One region of the Pantoea stewartii genome, then DNA from elsewhere that is predicted to be linked to it. Evidence: predicted binding sites of a transcription regulator. Region 1 holds the regulator's gene; each other region holds the start of a gene.
What was found. Region 1 encodes CRP, which controls carbon source genes, mostly activating them, when cyclic AMP is high. Its sites were predicted from a motif close to ATGTGANNNNNNTCACAT; they were not measured.

Region 1 (5,093 bases):
CGCAACATGCCGGAAAATCACGCGATATCCTCAATGCCGCCGCGGCTGAAGGCGTTATGGTGCTGGTGGCTGGTACGGATGTGATGCGTTTTGCCCCTTCACTGATTATTGAACCCGCCGATATTGAAGAAGGCATGGCGCGCTTTGCCAAAGCGGTCGGGAAAGTCCTGGCTGCCTGAGTTATTTTCGACCCAGACTACGAATCAGCCAGCGACCATGATGCGGTCGCTGGTTCCACGCCAGCGATGAGATCGTGTGCATCACCTTAAGATGATCCAGAATGCGCCTGATGTGCTGCTCCAGTACTGTGACCGGTCCCTCGTTGATATCTTCAATTCCCTGTAACAGATCGGTTTGCGAACTTTCGCCGTCATATTCAAGCCGCTGCTGGCAACGCTGCAGCGCAATTTCACACCATTGCAGATAGTGCTCCGCCAGCGTAGGCGGCAGCATGGTATGTTCGCGTGCCAGAATCGTCATGGCGTTGATGTGCTCAACGATAAACTGGCTGTGCGTGACCCATAAACGCATATCCTGTAAATAGCGTGCGTTAAACCCCGGCTCCTGCATCGCCTGATTTAGTGAGTTAAAGACTGCATTGTGGGCCTGATTAACGTTAACGCGCTGATAGGCGAGTACCTCGGGAGACTGTTCCGGACCAAGCAACATGCGTAACGCGTCCTGGAAAGCCTCAAGCACATCATGTGCGTTCTGTCGTAGCAGGGCACTTTGCCATTGCGGCCAAAGCCATAACGTTCCGCCAAACGCAATCAGGCAGCCCATCAGGGTATCCAGCAGGCGCGGCAGTAAGAATTGTGCGCCGTTAAGTGACAGAAGTTGCAGGGTATATACCGCGGTGACCGTGAACCCCACCATCGACCAGCCGTAAAACTGGCGGGTAAAGCGATAGCTGATAAAGGTAATCACCAGCATGATGCTCAACACCAGCGGTTCAGGGACATCCAGCCGCAGCGAGGCCGCCGCAATCACCAGCCCGGCAAAGGTGCCCAGCGCACGGTGCTGAATACGCACCCGTGTGGCGCTGTAGTTACTCTGGCTGACAAACATAATGGTCATCAGAATCCAGTAGGGTTTGGGAATTGAAAAGAACAGCGCCAGCCCGCTACCCAGCATCAGCATCACAGAAAAACGTCCGGCCGTGCGCAGGGCAGATGAGCGCAGCGAGAGATAGCTTCTGAGTGCGGGCAGAAGCGGTAAACGGCGCTGGCGATCCGCCATCAAATCACGCTGATAAAGGGGCTTTTGTGTACGCAGTACCCGTGCGATGCGGCTGAAGTGATAAAGGCAAAAATTTCCTACCGGATTGTCCGGGTGCTGACGGGCGATTTTTTCCAGTGCCCCCAGCTGCTTGTCCATATCAAAGCGACTGGACAGTTGGTGGTACAGGATGTTGTCTGCCAGCTCACGTAAACGGGCGGAAATGGTTTTCGCATTCCAGCGAATCACGGCCTCTGCATGGCTTTGTTCTACCAGTTTTTGCACTTCTTCTGGCTGATGCAGGCTGACAGAAATGTGTTCCTGTAAATCCAGTGCGACCTGAAAAGCGCGGGTCAGTCGCTTATGACTGTGATCGCGGCTGGCGGACAGCATATGCATCTGCTGATAACAGGTGTTGATGAGGTCGATTGCTTTTTGTTGCCGCGCCAGCAACGGTGGTAGCGCCTTCTCCGGATCGGTAAGTTGCGTCAACAAGGTGTACTTGGCGTCACAATAGTTCGCCAGTTCGCGGTAAATCAGACTCAGGCTTTCACGCATTGGCTGCTCTTTCCACAGCCAAAACCAGAACCAGTTAAACAGGCCATACCACAGCGTACCGCCGATGTAGAGCAGGGGCGGTACGTAAATGGGCATGCGGCCAATCAGGCTGGTGGTAAATATCGCTGCGATCAGTGTGGCAGGGAGTAACCGTGCGTGCAGTGGGCTGATTTCACCTGTCACGCCCAGCAGCAAAGGCAGGGCGAAAAGAATAAGCGGTAAGGGCACGTCTTTAAACAGAAGCCACTGCATCAGTAAGCTACCCAAGGCAAACAGGCTGCCGCCGACAATCAGGCGTTTAAAGAAGCGTTTGTGGGGTGTATCCAGACCGGCAATATTGCAGCAGGCAGGCACCAATGAGAACAGCAATCCTTTTTGCAGATCGCCAAACAGCCAGCCGAGCGCGACGGGGAGACACAACACCAGTGTCTGGCGCAGGGCATAGTTAACTTCAGGGTGATAAATTATTCTTCGCCACATCGGCTCAACGCAAATAATTCACGGCATAACGTTGCCATTATGCCGTGAAGAATAAAGCTTAGCGCGTGCCGTAAACAACAATTGTTTTGCCGTGTGCGGAGATCAGATTCTGGTCTTCCAGCATCTTCAAAATACGTCCCACGGTTTCACGTGAACATCCCACGATTTGGCCAATTTCCTGACGCGTAATTTTAATTTGCATGCCGTCAGGATGCGTCATGGCGTCCGGCTGTTTCGCCAGGTTGAGCAACGTCTGCGCAATGCGACCGGTGACATCAAGGAACGCGAGGTTGCCCACTTTTTCCGATGTGACCTGCAGACGGCGCGCCATTTGCGAGGAGAGGCGCATGAGGATGTCCGGATTCACCTGAATCAGCTGACGGAATTTTTTGTAGGAAATCTCTGCCACTTCGCACGCGGTTTTCGCACGTACCCAGGCGCTGCGCTCCTGACCTTCTTCGAACAGGCCAAGCTCACCAATAAAGTCGCCCTGATTCAGATAGGACAGAATCATCTCCTTGCCTTCTTCATCCTTAATCAGTACCGCAACGGAACCTTTAACGATGTAGTAAAGCGTTTCCGCCTTTTCACCTTGATGAATGAGCGTACTTTTGGATGGATACTTGTGAATATGGCAATGGGACAGGAACCATTCAAGTGTAGGGTCTGTTTGCGGTTTGCCGAGAACCATTCGCTATTATCCTCTGTTGTAATCGTGCCCAAAATACAGGGCTCTGTTTCCCTGCCAGGCGATGTAAGCGTTAAGCGTCTTTCCATTCAGGAAATTATTCGGGCTGCATTCGGCGCAGTGCGCATCATTCTTCCCGGCTTCGTCTTCGGATGACGAAAAATATTTTCAGCTCTGTTTGTAGCACAGCTTACGTCGACTGTCTTGTGTTGTCTCGCTTCAGCAAGATGGCGTTTTCTCTGGATTGCTGTTTCCCAGGCAAAAGCGTACGCTGAGCCAAAACAGGGTATTCTGAGGTCAAAATTATGCAGGCACGCGTCAAATGGGTTGAAGGGTTAACATTCCTGGGGGAATCATCGTCCGGCCATCAGATACTGATGGATGGCAATTCTGGCGATAAAGCGCCGAGCCCTATGGAGATGGTGCTGATGGCGGCGGGGGGATGCAGCGCCATTGACGTTGTGTCAATTTTGCAAAAAGGCCGCAACGATGTGGTTGATTGCGAAGTGAAACTATCCTCTGAACGTCGGGAAGAAGCCCCCCGCATCTTTACCCATATCAATCTGCATTTTATCGTCAGCGGCAACGCACTTTCGGATAAAGCCGTGGCACGCGCTGTCGATCTGTCAGCGGAAAAATATTGCTCTGTCGCCATCATGTTAGGCAAAGGCGTCAACATTACCCACAGCTACGAAGTGATCGCGCTGTAATCTCACAGAGGCCAGGCTGGCCTCTGTGGTTATTCAATCCGTTTCCCTTCCATGAGCCGTTTTACTAACGGCGCCATAATTAACTCCATCGCCAGTCCCATTTTGCCGCCGGGTACCACCAGCGTGTTGATATTGGAAATAAACGATCCCTGCAGCATGGCCAGCAGATAGGGAAAATCAATGTCTTCCAGCCCCTGAAAGTGGATAACCACAAAGCTTTCATCCAGCGAAGGGATGGTGCGCGCGGCAAAGGGATTAGAGGTATCCACCGTGGGGACGCGCTGAAAGTTAATATGGGTTCGTGAAAACTGCGGCGTAATGAAATTGATGTAATCTTCCATGGAACGCACTACCGAATCCATCACCGCTTCGCGTGAATGGCCACGCTCGCTGGTATCGCGCACCAGTTTCTGAATCCACTCCAGGTTGACGATGGGCACGACGCCGACCAGCAAATCGACTTTTTCCGCCACATTGTGTTGTGCAGTCACCACGCCGCCGTGCAAGCCTTCATAAAACAGCACATCCGTATCCGGTGGTAACGGTTGCCAGGGCGTGAAGGTGCCGGGAACCTGATTCCAGGGAACGGCTTCATCATAGGTGTGCAGATACTTACGCGACTGACCCTTACCGTGTTCGCCGTATTCGATGAACGTTTGCTCCAGCAGGCCAAAATCATTCGCCTCCGGGCCAAAGTAGCTGATATGTCGCCCCAGATCGCGCGCTTTTCGGATAGCCATGTCCATTTCGGGTCGGGTAAAGCGGTGAAAACTGTCCCCTTCCAGTTCGGCAGCGTGCAAACCGAGTTGCTGAAAAATTTTACGGAACGCCAGGCTGGTGGTGGTGGTTCCCGCTCCGCTGGAGCCCGTTACCGCGATAATCGGATGGCGTGCAGACATAGTTGAAGTCCCTGTGACGTCGGGCGATGAGCATTGTTAGCACGATTTTCCGTTCGTTGCATCAGCCACGAAACTCGCTTTTGCGCATGATGTTGACCGACTCGTGCAGTTCCGACCATACCAGAACGACCTCGCCTTGCTCAAGCTGACGACGCACATCGGCGACTTTTTCCGTCAGGCTGAGCTCCTGCTCGCCGTAATCCGTGCCTTCACGCAAAACAAACGCTTCGATAAGATTTTCAAGGGTTTCGGGAGAAACCTGTTCCCAGGGAATAATCACAGAATCAGTTATCCAGATAAGAGGAAATCCACTGTGGCACGCGCTGCTCCAGCCACAACCGAGGCTGACGCAGGGTGCCACTGACGAAACCAACATGCCCACCCTGCTGTGTCAGCTGATAGGTAATAGTGGCAGATAATTGCGCAGGCTGCGGGATCACCTCATCGCTCATGAACGGGTCATCTTTTGCATGGATGATGAGCAGCGGTTTTGTCACGAACTTAAGTCGCGGCATAGCGCTGGCGCGACGGTAATAATCC
Region 2 (5,093 bases), 700 kb from region 1:
GAATAGCCCGCCCGGCGGGCGACTTCGTCCAGATGCAGATCGTGTCCTAAATTGCTTTCTATCCATTCCAGCAAACTACGAATAAACTCGCGCTGATTCATGGTGTTCTCCTGGTTAAAGCAGATGTGCAGGAACACACTTTAGCGCGCTAAATTTATCCCTTAATTAGCGGAAAATTAGCGCAGAATTAGCAAAGCGCTCCATGCCTGCACCGACGCCAGGTTTTGTCGCCTTCCCGGCCGGAGCGGTAAGAGTGCTGAGGCTGGTAACAGCAATAATTCTGCGCTAATAATCCAGCGCTACACTGGGGTCATTTTTCTGGGGGACGTCATCCATGCGCGTGTTGCTGGTTGAAGATGATGAAATGATCGGTGCCAATTTACAGCAGGCGCTGGAAGCCGCGGGCTGGTCTGTCGACTGGGTTCGCGATGGCGTGTATGCGCACAATGCCTGGAGCGAAGGCGGTTACAGTTGCGTGCTGCTTGACCTCGGTCTGCCTCGCGACGACGGGTTGCAGGTGCTCAGACGCGCACGTGGGCGCGGTGATGCCACACCGGTATTAATTCTGACCGCACGCGACACGGTCGCTCAGCGGGTACAGGGCCTGGATTACGGGGCAGATGACTATTTGCTCAAACCCTTTGATCTGCAGGAAGTCATGGCCCGTATGCGCGCGATCACCCGACGCCACCATGGTTCTGCCGATTCGGTGCTGGGCAGCGGCGATGTTCAACTGGATATGTTGACCCGCGAAGTCCTGTACAAAGGGCAGCGTGAACAGCTCACCGCCCGGGAATATGCCCTGCTTTATGCTCTGCTGGAGCGGCCCGGTGCCATTCTGTCACGTGAACAGCTGGAAAACCGTATCTACGGCTGGGGCGAAGAAGTCAGCAGCAATGCCGTGGACGTTCTTATCCACGGGATGCGGCGCAAGCTGGATAATGATGTGATTCGCAACGTGCGTGGGCTGGGCTGGCGAGTACCGGCAATATGAAAATCTTTATGCGTTCATTACGAAATAAATTACTCAGTACCCTGCTGTTGATTCATTTACTGATGATTGGCGGTGTCGCCTGGTATTTTTTTAACTGCTACGGCGAAATGGTTGGCGTCATTAAGGACGAACAGCTCGCCAAGCTGGCCGATGCGTGGTCCGTTAACCGTGAAATCCCCCCGTTGATGCCGGTGATTGCGCCTGCGCATAAGATCAAAAGTGCCTTTGTCATTCAGCTGTGGGATGCGCAGGGCCGGTTACGATCCAGCTCATGGCCAGAGCTGCATGCGCCCTTACAGTCGGAAAATGGCTACAAAGACGTGCAGATCGGTGACTGCCGCGACTGTGAATGGCGTATTTACACCCGTTCCGGTCAGCCAGGCAGTGAGATTAAAACTATTCAGGTCATGCTGAACCTGAGCTACATGAAAGAGATGATGGTGCGACGGGCGCTGTCGGCGATTATTCCGCTGATTTTGATGATGCCGCTGTCGCTGCTGGTCATCTGGCTGGTCGTGCGCAAGATCACCCGGGATTTGCGCGTTGCCTCGCGAGAAATCGCCGCCCAGGATGCGCACCATCCCCACAGCGTATCGCCGGAACGGCTGCCCGACGAAATTCAGCCCCTGGTTGAGGCCTACAACTCCTTACTGGATAAACTGCGTGCCGCCTGGTCTTCACAACGTCAGTTTATGGAAGATGCCGCTCATGAACTGCGGACGCCGGTCACCGCCGTCACGCTGCAACTGGAAAATCTGCGTCAGCACATTCAACCCGGCGAGGCCAGCCGTCAGTTCGCTCAACTGGAATCAGGTGTGACCCGCACGCGCCATCTGGTCACTCAACTGCTGAATATGTCGCGCTGGGAAGATCAGTCAGTCGTCGCGCACCTCGAAAATATCGATCTGGAAGATGTGCTGAAAGAGAGTATTGAACAGCTCATGGTTGTGGCGGATAAACGCGGTATCGACATTGGCTTTAGCGGCACCACGCACTATCGACTGCAGGCCGGGCGTTCCGAACTTCGCAGCCTGTTTGATAATCTGATTGGCAACGCGATGTTACATACGCCTGAAGGCAGCATGGTCGATGTGCTGCTGCATCGTGTGGCAGGACAAACCGTTGTCGACATCGTTGATAACGGTCCGGGTGTACCGGAATCCTTTCTTGAACGCGCATTCGATCGCTTTGCCCGTTCACCCGACGTTAAAGCGCAGGGCAGCGGTTTAGGTCTGTCTATCGTGCGCAGCGTCGCCCAGAAACACCATATCGACGTTGCCCTTGCCAACTGTCGGGACGCACAAGGCCTGCGCTGCGGTTTTCAGGTGCGCGTCACCTTTCCCTGATTCCTGCCGATCGATTCGGAACCCGACAACGTAAACGGTTGCCTGGTTCCGTTCGCCACAACCCTATATTGTGACAATCATCACAATTATGATGAATTGTTATGCAACACATTTTGACAAATGTGATCAAAAGCTATTTTCTATCTCTCTGTTACAGGCACGCTACGCTAACTAAAACAGTCGGCCTGAGTACATTACTGCCCAACCTTTGGGATTGATTTCCAAACAGCACGCAAACGATTGTCTTGCGTATGAAAACCAGTGGTCAAATATAATGAAATTTAAAACGTTAGTTGCAGGTGCCCTGCTGGCAGGCTCCCTGAACGGTGCAGTGCAGGCTGCAGAAAACGATCCCCAGTACCTTTCCGACTGGTGGCATCAGAGCGTCAACGTGGTGGGCAGTTACCACACCCGCTTCGGGCCCCAGTTCAATAACGATGTCTATCTGGAATACGAAGCGTTCGCCAAAAAAGACTGGTTTGATTTTTACGGCTACGTTGACCTGCCAAACTTCTTTGGCGTAGGCAACAACAACGCCAACGGTATTTTCGACCACGGTTCACCGCTGTTCATGGAAATCGAACCGCGTTTCTCTATTGATAAACTGACCGGCACCAGCCTGGCTTTCGGTCCGTTTAAAGAGTGGTATTTTGCCAACAACTATATCTACGATATGGGCCGTAACAGCGCAAACCGCCAGAACACCTGGTACATGGGCCTGGGCACCGACATCGATACGCACAGCGATATCGGTCTGTCACTGAACGTCTATGCCAAGTACCAGTGGGAAAACTACGGTGCTGCGAACGAAGACAGCTGGGACGGCTATCGCTTTAAGGTGAAGTATTTCGTGCCAATCACCACACTGTGGGGTGGTAACCTGGGCTATGTGGGCTTTACCAACTTCGACTGGGGCTCAGACTTGCGTGATAAGACCGGGCCGATCCGTACCAGTAATTCCATTGCCTCCAGTCATATCCTGTCACTGGGCTACGAGCACTGGCACTTCTCTGCTGTGGCGCGTTACTTCCATAACGGCGGTCAGTGGGGAGACGGTCAGGAGTTAGGTTTTGGCAGCAGCGCGTCTGAAATTAAATCAACGGGCTGGGGTTACTATCTGGTAGCTGGCTATAACTTCTGATCAGTTTGTTGCAAGACAGGCACGGTAATTGACGGTGGCCTTCCCCCTGGGAAGGCCGCTGTTGTATGCGCCATCCAACGTCGTTGAACGGCATCACCGACAAATTACTCGTCTGATTTAACAACGTTAATGCGCCACGGAATATTGAATTTATCAATAAACATGGCGAAGCCATCAGACCAGAAAGTTTTTTGCCACGGTGTGGTCACTTTCCCGCCTGCCGACAGCTTTTCAAACCAGGCTTTACCCTGTTCTGCATCCGTGGTCGCCAGACTGACGGCATAGCCTGCGTGCTCTGACGCCGGTGGCTGGTCAGGATTGCCGTCACTCATCATCAGTTCGCCCTGCCCGATACGCAGATGCGCATGCATAATTTTTTCAGGTGGCAACGGGGGTGCAGACTGGTCGCCAATCTGTTCACCCTGCTCCGGCATATCACCAAACGTCATTTTTTGCAGCAGCTGTCCACCTGTTGCCTGCAAATAGAATTCCATCGCCTCTTCACAGCGACCATAGAGAAACAAATAAGGACATACTTGCATTATTACCTCGATACAGGTGAGTAGAAACTTCCTTATAAGGAAGTAATAAGTGTAGACGACAGCGCAGAGAAGAGGATTCATAACGGCGCAAAGAATCTCCTTTCAGAGGATTTACCCAATCGCCTGAGACGTCGCCCCCGTTTTTTTTCAATTAAATCAATGCCTGGTACGCTAATAATGTTTTACGTGTTAATAACCATATTATCTCACAGGCAATAGTCACTTTTATTTACTACTGCAAGGATTAGAATTAACCCTTAAATTACAATGCCTTAAAATAAATAATAAATGAACTGTTCAGACAAATGCTGACAACCGCACTTTCCTGCTTTGCACTTCCTCGTTGACTCAACCTATTAGTGGATCTGAAAACCATACCGCCGGCGTTAACGCATGAAATAACCGAAGCGGCAAGCGAAACGTCAACCTGATAATAGTGAATCAGTTGGTTCATTATTTCGCTTATGTTTTATGCACTTAATTCTGTGCTTATTTCGGTGCGTTCCAGCTAAATATTTAGCCCCAGGATGCCGATATATCTGTCCATAATCCCCCCTGTTCAGGACTGTGTTATGTCGTTAAAAAAATCATCACTGTTGGTGTTGTCTTTTCTGTTAATTCTTTTTCTTATCAGTATTTCCGTCAGCATCTGGTTACTGGCCCGCAGCAATGCGTCACTTAATGCCGTGAATAAAGAAATTCGTGTGGTGCTGTCGGTGATTGACCCCATCAACCACAGTCGTACCTTACGCGTCCGTCTGATGGAGTACATGAAAGAGACGGAGAATGGTGGCCCGCAGGGCGCCGCTTCACTGGACAGCGTAAAAAGCGTTGCCGCTAAAGCCGATGCCGCTTTCCAGGCTTATCTGAACGCGCCACGTATTCCGGGAGAAGAAGCGGAAGCAGAACGCTATCGTCAGGCTTACCTGGCCTACCGCGATCAGGGCATTCAGCCTTTAATCGCAGCGGCCGAGGCCGGGGACCAGCAGCGCTTTAAAAACCAGATCGCAAACGTCGTGCGCCTGGATCGCCAGTATGAAATTGTCCTGGACAAGGTGCTGGCACAACAT
Region 3 (5,093 bases), on a different replicon from region 1:
TTAATGATTCTGCGAATTTCCTCTTTCTGCGCAGCGTCAAAATGAATGGCATAACGGCTCTCGCCCACGTTATGGCCTAAAATTTGTAGCGCTTTTTTTACTGCTGCAGGTGAAAAGGCGACCTTATAAAGATCGGTGCGTAACCCTGTGACCTGTTCCTGCGCCTGACGTGATCCGTCAATATCGCCGGCATGAAAGCGTGACCAGATCGCATTTATCTGGTGCGGTGCAACGTTAGCCAGGCCTGATATACAGGCAGAGCACCCTTCAACAAAGCCTTGATGGATAAGTGAATCGGGGCCGTTAAGCACGTCAAAGTTATCGCATTCTTTTACCGTGTCCAGATAGTCGCGCAGGCTTTCATAACTTCCGGCACTGTCTTTTACACCAATGATATTGGGATGGGCAGCAAGGGTGCGGGCGGTTTCTGGTTCAATCGTATTGCCTGTTCTGGCCGGAATGTTGTACAGAAAAACCGGTACGGAAAGGCCATCCGCAATTGCCGTGTAATGGTTAATCAGTTCGCGTTGATTTAACGGCACAAAATAGGGCGTGATTACTGAAACCGCATCCACGCCCAGCTTTTCAATTTGTTTACCCAGGCGAAGGGTGTCCCGGGTCGATATCTCACCAATATGGGCAACAACCTTTGCCCGCCCCGACACTTCGTTAACACAGGTTTCTGTAACAGTAAGCTTTTCTTTTTCGTTGAGAACAAAGAACTCACCATTTGTGCCGCCGCAAAAAATACCGTTACCGGCATTGAGTTGTCGGGTAACCTGGCGTTTCAGTTCATCAAGATAAAGATCACCTTCCTGAGTAAAAGGCGTCACAATCGCTGTAAGTACACCTTCTATTTTTTTCATCTTTACCCACTCCTTTCGGCGGTTAAATTTTAGGGAACAGGGTCCGGTAAATATCAGCCACATCCTGATGATTTACAGCGCAGGGTGAATTGTTCATTAAACGCTTCACATTGAGTGCAGATTCGCTCAGCGCATCAATATCACCTGACGGCACGCCTAATGTTTCCAGGTTATCCGGCAGATTGAGCCGTTTAACTAATTTGGCGAGATAGTCGACCAGCGCGTGCGATTTTTCTTCCGGGGTCAATGTGATATCGGCGCCCGGAATCAGGTCCCAGACAGTGGCAAATTTGTCGATGGCAAACGGGCGCACCACTTTCATACAGGGTGCCAGCAGAATGGCATTGGCGACGCCGTGAGGCAGGTGATAAGTGCCTCCCAGAGGATACGAAAGCGCATGAACAAGATGGGTGCCGGCGTGCGCGATTGCCGCGCCGCCATAATAAGAAGCCCATAGCATTTCCAGCTTCGCGTTCAGGTTATGCGGTTCAGTGACGGATGTTTCCAGATTCCGGAACAGCTTATGCAGGCCCATCAGCGCAACGTTGTCACCCACAGGGTTCGAAATGGTGGCGGTATAACATTCCAGTAAATGGCACAGTGCATCAATGCCCGTTGATGAGGCGATATGCGCAGGCATGCTGGTGGTCAGTTCTGGAATTAATGCGACATAATCTGGCAGCATCACAGGGGAAATGATGCCTGATTTGGTGTTTTTTTCAGGGATAGCCAGAATAGCATTGGGCGTTGCTTCCGAACCCGTTCCCGCCGTCGAGGGAATAAGCAGTGAGGGTAAACGGGCTGTAATTTTCACGCCATCAAACAGCGCCTTAAGGGAGGGTGACGCAACGTGACATAACACAGAAAGCAGCTTCGCCACATCCAGTACGCTTCCACCGCCAATGCCCACCACTAAATCAAACGTTTTACCTGCTGTACGCGACAGCACTGCTTCAACATCGGTATGCGTGGGTTCTGCCGGAACATCATCGATCAGTTTAACGTGACGGCCATCCTGACTGAGCAATGTCATGATTTGCGTGGTCGCGGGCAAATTTACAATGTTCTTGTCTGTCAAAACCAGCAGGTGTTGTTTGTCCGCGACAACCGGCGTCAGTGCCTTTATCGCGTCGGAACCGCTCAATATTGTGCTGTTAATTAATGCCACGTCTGTCTCCCCATAAATGACTGAAATTCTTCATTCCGCTTAACTTCGCTCACTCACTGTCTAAATTTATAAATAAAATGGCGCTTTATTAAATTGATCTTGCTCACATATAATCGAATGTGATTGAATATAATCATTATGGTGAGGAGTGAAAACTGATGAGGTGCGTTGTGACTCTGATCTTCAGGCGCTTTTGACGACATGGGGCGACAAAACAAGAGGGCCATATCTCTGACCGTTGACCGGATGAGTGAAATCGCTCAACGACGGCAGTGCGGGTTTGCACGCTGGGCTGATTTTAGCGACAAGGCGTCAGGGATGGCTAAATGGGCTGCTGCAACCGTCTCGGCCCGGACGCAACGCGGCACAGAAGGGCGGCGGAATATGTTCCTGGTGGGCATGCATCCGGTTGTGACTGACGTCAGGCGGGATTAACGAAAGCCGGTGTTTGGGTAATGAATCTCCCCCTTTAAAAATTTTGAGCGTCGTTGAGGAGAAAATAAGTGACGAATGTTGTGGCGATTACGATGGGCGATCCGGCTGGGATCGGTCCTGAAATTATTATTAAGGCCTTAACCGAGGGCGCGTTAGCGGGTTCGCCCGTTGTGGTTATCGGTTGTGTACAAACGTTCCGCCGCATACTGGCAATGAACATAACGCCGCAGGCGGAATTAAACGTCATTAATAACGTGTCCGAAGCCACCTTTATGCCGGGCGTTATTCATATTATCGATGAGAAAGTGGCACATCCGGAGGCACTACAGTGTGGGGTTGTGCAGCCTGAAGCGGGCGATGTGGCTTATCGATGCATCAAACGTGCAACAGAAATGGCGATGCGCGGTGATGTGAAAGCGATTGCGACGGCTCCGCTGAATAAAGAAGCGCTGCATATGGCTGGCCATCATTATCCAGGCCATACGGAATTACTGGCAAAATTAACTGACACCAAAGATTATTCGATGGTGCTCTACACCGATAAACTCAAAGTGATCCACGTCAGCACGCATATTTCTCTGCGGACATTCCTGGATACGCTCAGCCAGGCGCGCGTTGAAACGGTAATCAGAATTGCCGATACGTTTTTGCGCCGGGTCGGTTATAGCCAGCCGCGTATTGCGGTTGCGGGCGTTAACCCACACGCGGGTGAAAATGGGTTGTTCGGAGATGAGGAAATTCGCGTGCTGACACCGGCGATTGACGCGATGAAGGCGCAGGGCATAAACGTCTATGGCCCGTGCCCGCCGGACACCGTATTTATGCAATGCAATGAGGGCATGTATGACATTGTTGTGGCTATGTATCATGATCAAGGCCATATTCCGCTCAAGTTGTTGGGCTTCTACGACGGCGTAAACATTACCGCAGGCTTACCGTTCCTGCGCACCTCAGCCGATCATGGCACGGCCTTTAACATTGCCTGGACCGGTAAAGCGAATCCCGAAAGTATGGCTATCTCGATTGATATGGCGCTGCAAATTACGCAAGCATAGCGTTGTGCGGGAAGGGAGGCTCAGGGTGACATGATTGCGTTGCCCTGCATACGGCTTCTGGGCGGCTGTGCAAACTTTCGCGATAAAACAGGCACCTGAACCGATATAACCTTAATACAGCGACGCGTCGGGAAACGGGTGTCTGTCATCGCATGCGGGTGCAATATCAATACAGCACCGTATCGGATTGGTTTAAATGCTCCGGCTCCACAGAGGCATAACTGACAGCCTTACCACGTACACGTCGAATGACGCCAGATGAGGGAATAAAAAGCGTTCAGCGTTAATGTCCCGCCAGTCAAACACGGCGTTGAGTTTCTGCCTGATTTCCGTTTTGTCCGTAGCGAAATAGCTCACCCTCAAACCCGAGTGCTCTTAAACCCATCGGTGCGATTAAGTCTTTTTATACATGACGCCTGATGAGGTCGGCCCTTTTTAAAAGCAATCTTTCGGATTTTTTAAATTTTGGTTATTCACCCGAACCGCAAAACAGCGTGCTAATACGCATCAGCCTGTTTGAAGGTTAATTCTTCTGTAGTGCCAGCAATATTTATAGTTATAAAGAAGTTGTGATTTTTATTTTCTTTGTTAATTAATGCAATTTTACCCAAAGACATAATTGCCATTCATCACATTTTTTAATTATAACTGGTATGGTAGTGGAACAATTCTGCCGCTGACGATAGGCTTCCCGCACCAATTCTGTTTTAAAAACTTTCCTTTTGCCGTGGTGTTCTCAGGCGCTTGATCCAAACTGCGCCGCACAGGAAAACATCAAGGCGATCTCCAGGTGCTGCCGTTATTTAACGTCAGTGTCCACGCAGCTAATAAAAAATAAGGTGAGAAAGAAATGCAAACTACCCTACTGAATGCGAAGGCGACGGTTCCAAAATGGAACAGGAAGAAGCTCGTCCCGCGTATTGTCCATCTTGGATTCGGTGCTTTTCATCGGGCTCATCAGGCGGTCTATGCCGATGTTCTTGCAGCAGAACATAACAGCGACTGGGGATACGTCGAAGTTAATCTCATCGGCGGGGAACAACAGATTGCCGATCTGAAACGTCAGGGATTATTGTACAGCGTGGCAGAAATGTCGGCTCATGGCTGGGAAGGGCGCGTGATTGGTGTGGTGAAGCAGGCGCTTCACGCTCAGGTCGATGGAACCGAAGCCGTACTTCACGCCCTGTGTCAGCCCGAAATTGCCATCGTTTCCTTAACGATTACTGAGAAAGGCTATTGTCATTCACCGGCAACGGGCGAGCTGATGCGCGACCATCCTCAGATTGTCGCTGATCTGGCTCAGCCTCACCAGCCGCTTTCTGCGCCAGGGATCATCGTTGAAGCACTGGCGCGTCGCAAGGCTGCTGGTCTGCCTGCGTTTACTGTGTTGTCCTGCGACAATATTCCAGAAAACGGAAAAGTGATCGGTCAGGTCGTGCGTGCTTTTGCCCGACAACGTGACAACGACCTGGCAGACTGGATTGAACAGCAGGTGACGTTCCCTTCAACCATGGTGGACCGTATCGTACCGGCGATGAATCCGCAGAGTCTTGACGCGATCGCGGCGCT

Region 2: G5574_RS15005 (nucleoside-specific channel-forming protein Tsx) is a predicted target of CRP. The motif match lies at 2,409-2,426, and genes of this name have one in related genera.
Region 3: G5574_RS21870 (iron-containing alcohol dehydrogenase) is a predicted target of CRP. The motif match lies at 2,126-2,143, and genes of this name have one in related genera.

What each region holds. Positions count from the first base shown of each region.
Region 1 covers NZ_CP049115.1:2,472,332-2,477,424, reverse strand. Annotated here, with positions in the region: gene argD (bifunctional acetylornithine/succinyldiaminopimelate transaminase) at 1-179, shown strand, start outside; gene G5574_RS11855 (YccS/YhfK family putative transporter) at 181-2,256, opposite strand; gene crp (cAMP-activated global transcriptional regulator CRP) at 2,315-2,947, opposite strand; gene G5574_RS11845 (OsmC family protein) at 3,250-3,654, shown strand; gene G5574_RS11840 (phosphoribulokinase) at 3,684-4,553, opposite strand; gene G5574_RS11835 (YheU family protein) at 4,615-4,833, opposite strand; gene G5574_RS11830 (hydrolase) at 4,838-5,093, opposite strand, start outside.
Region 2 covers NZ_CP049115.1:3,168,766-3,173,858, reverse strand. Annotated here, with positions in the region: gene G5574_RS15020 (helix-turn-helix domain-containing protein) at 1-101, opposite strand, end outside; gene G5574_RS15015 (response regulator) at 335-994, shown strand; gene G5574_RS15010 (sensor histidine kinase) at 991-2,340, shown strand; gene G5574_RS15005 (nucleoside-specific channel-forming protein Tsx) at 2,615-3,481, shown strand; gene yjdN (VOC family metalloprotein YjdN) at 3,586-4,023, opposite strand; gene G5574_RS14995 (methyl-accepting chemotaxis protein) at 4,596-5,093, shown strand, end outside.
Region 3 covers NZ_CP049116.1:86,403-91,495, reverse strand. Annotated here, with positions in the region: gene G5574_RS21875 (dihydrodipicolinate synthase family protein) at 1-866, opposite strand, end outside; gene G5574_RS21870 (iron-containing alcohol dehydrogenase) at 889-2,034, opposite strand; gene G5574_RS21865 (D-threonate 4-phosphate dehydrogenase) at 2,538-3,524, shown strand; gene G5574_RS21860 (mannitol dehydrogenase family protein) at 4,375-5,093, shown strand, end outside.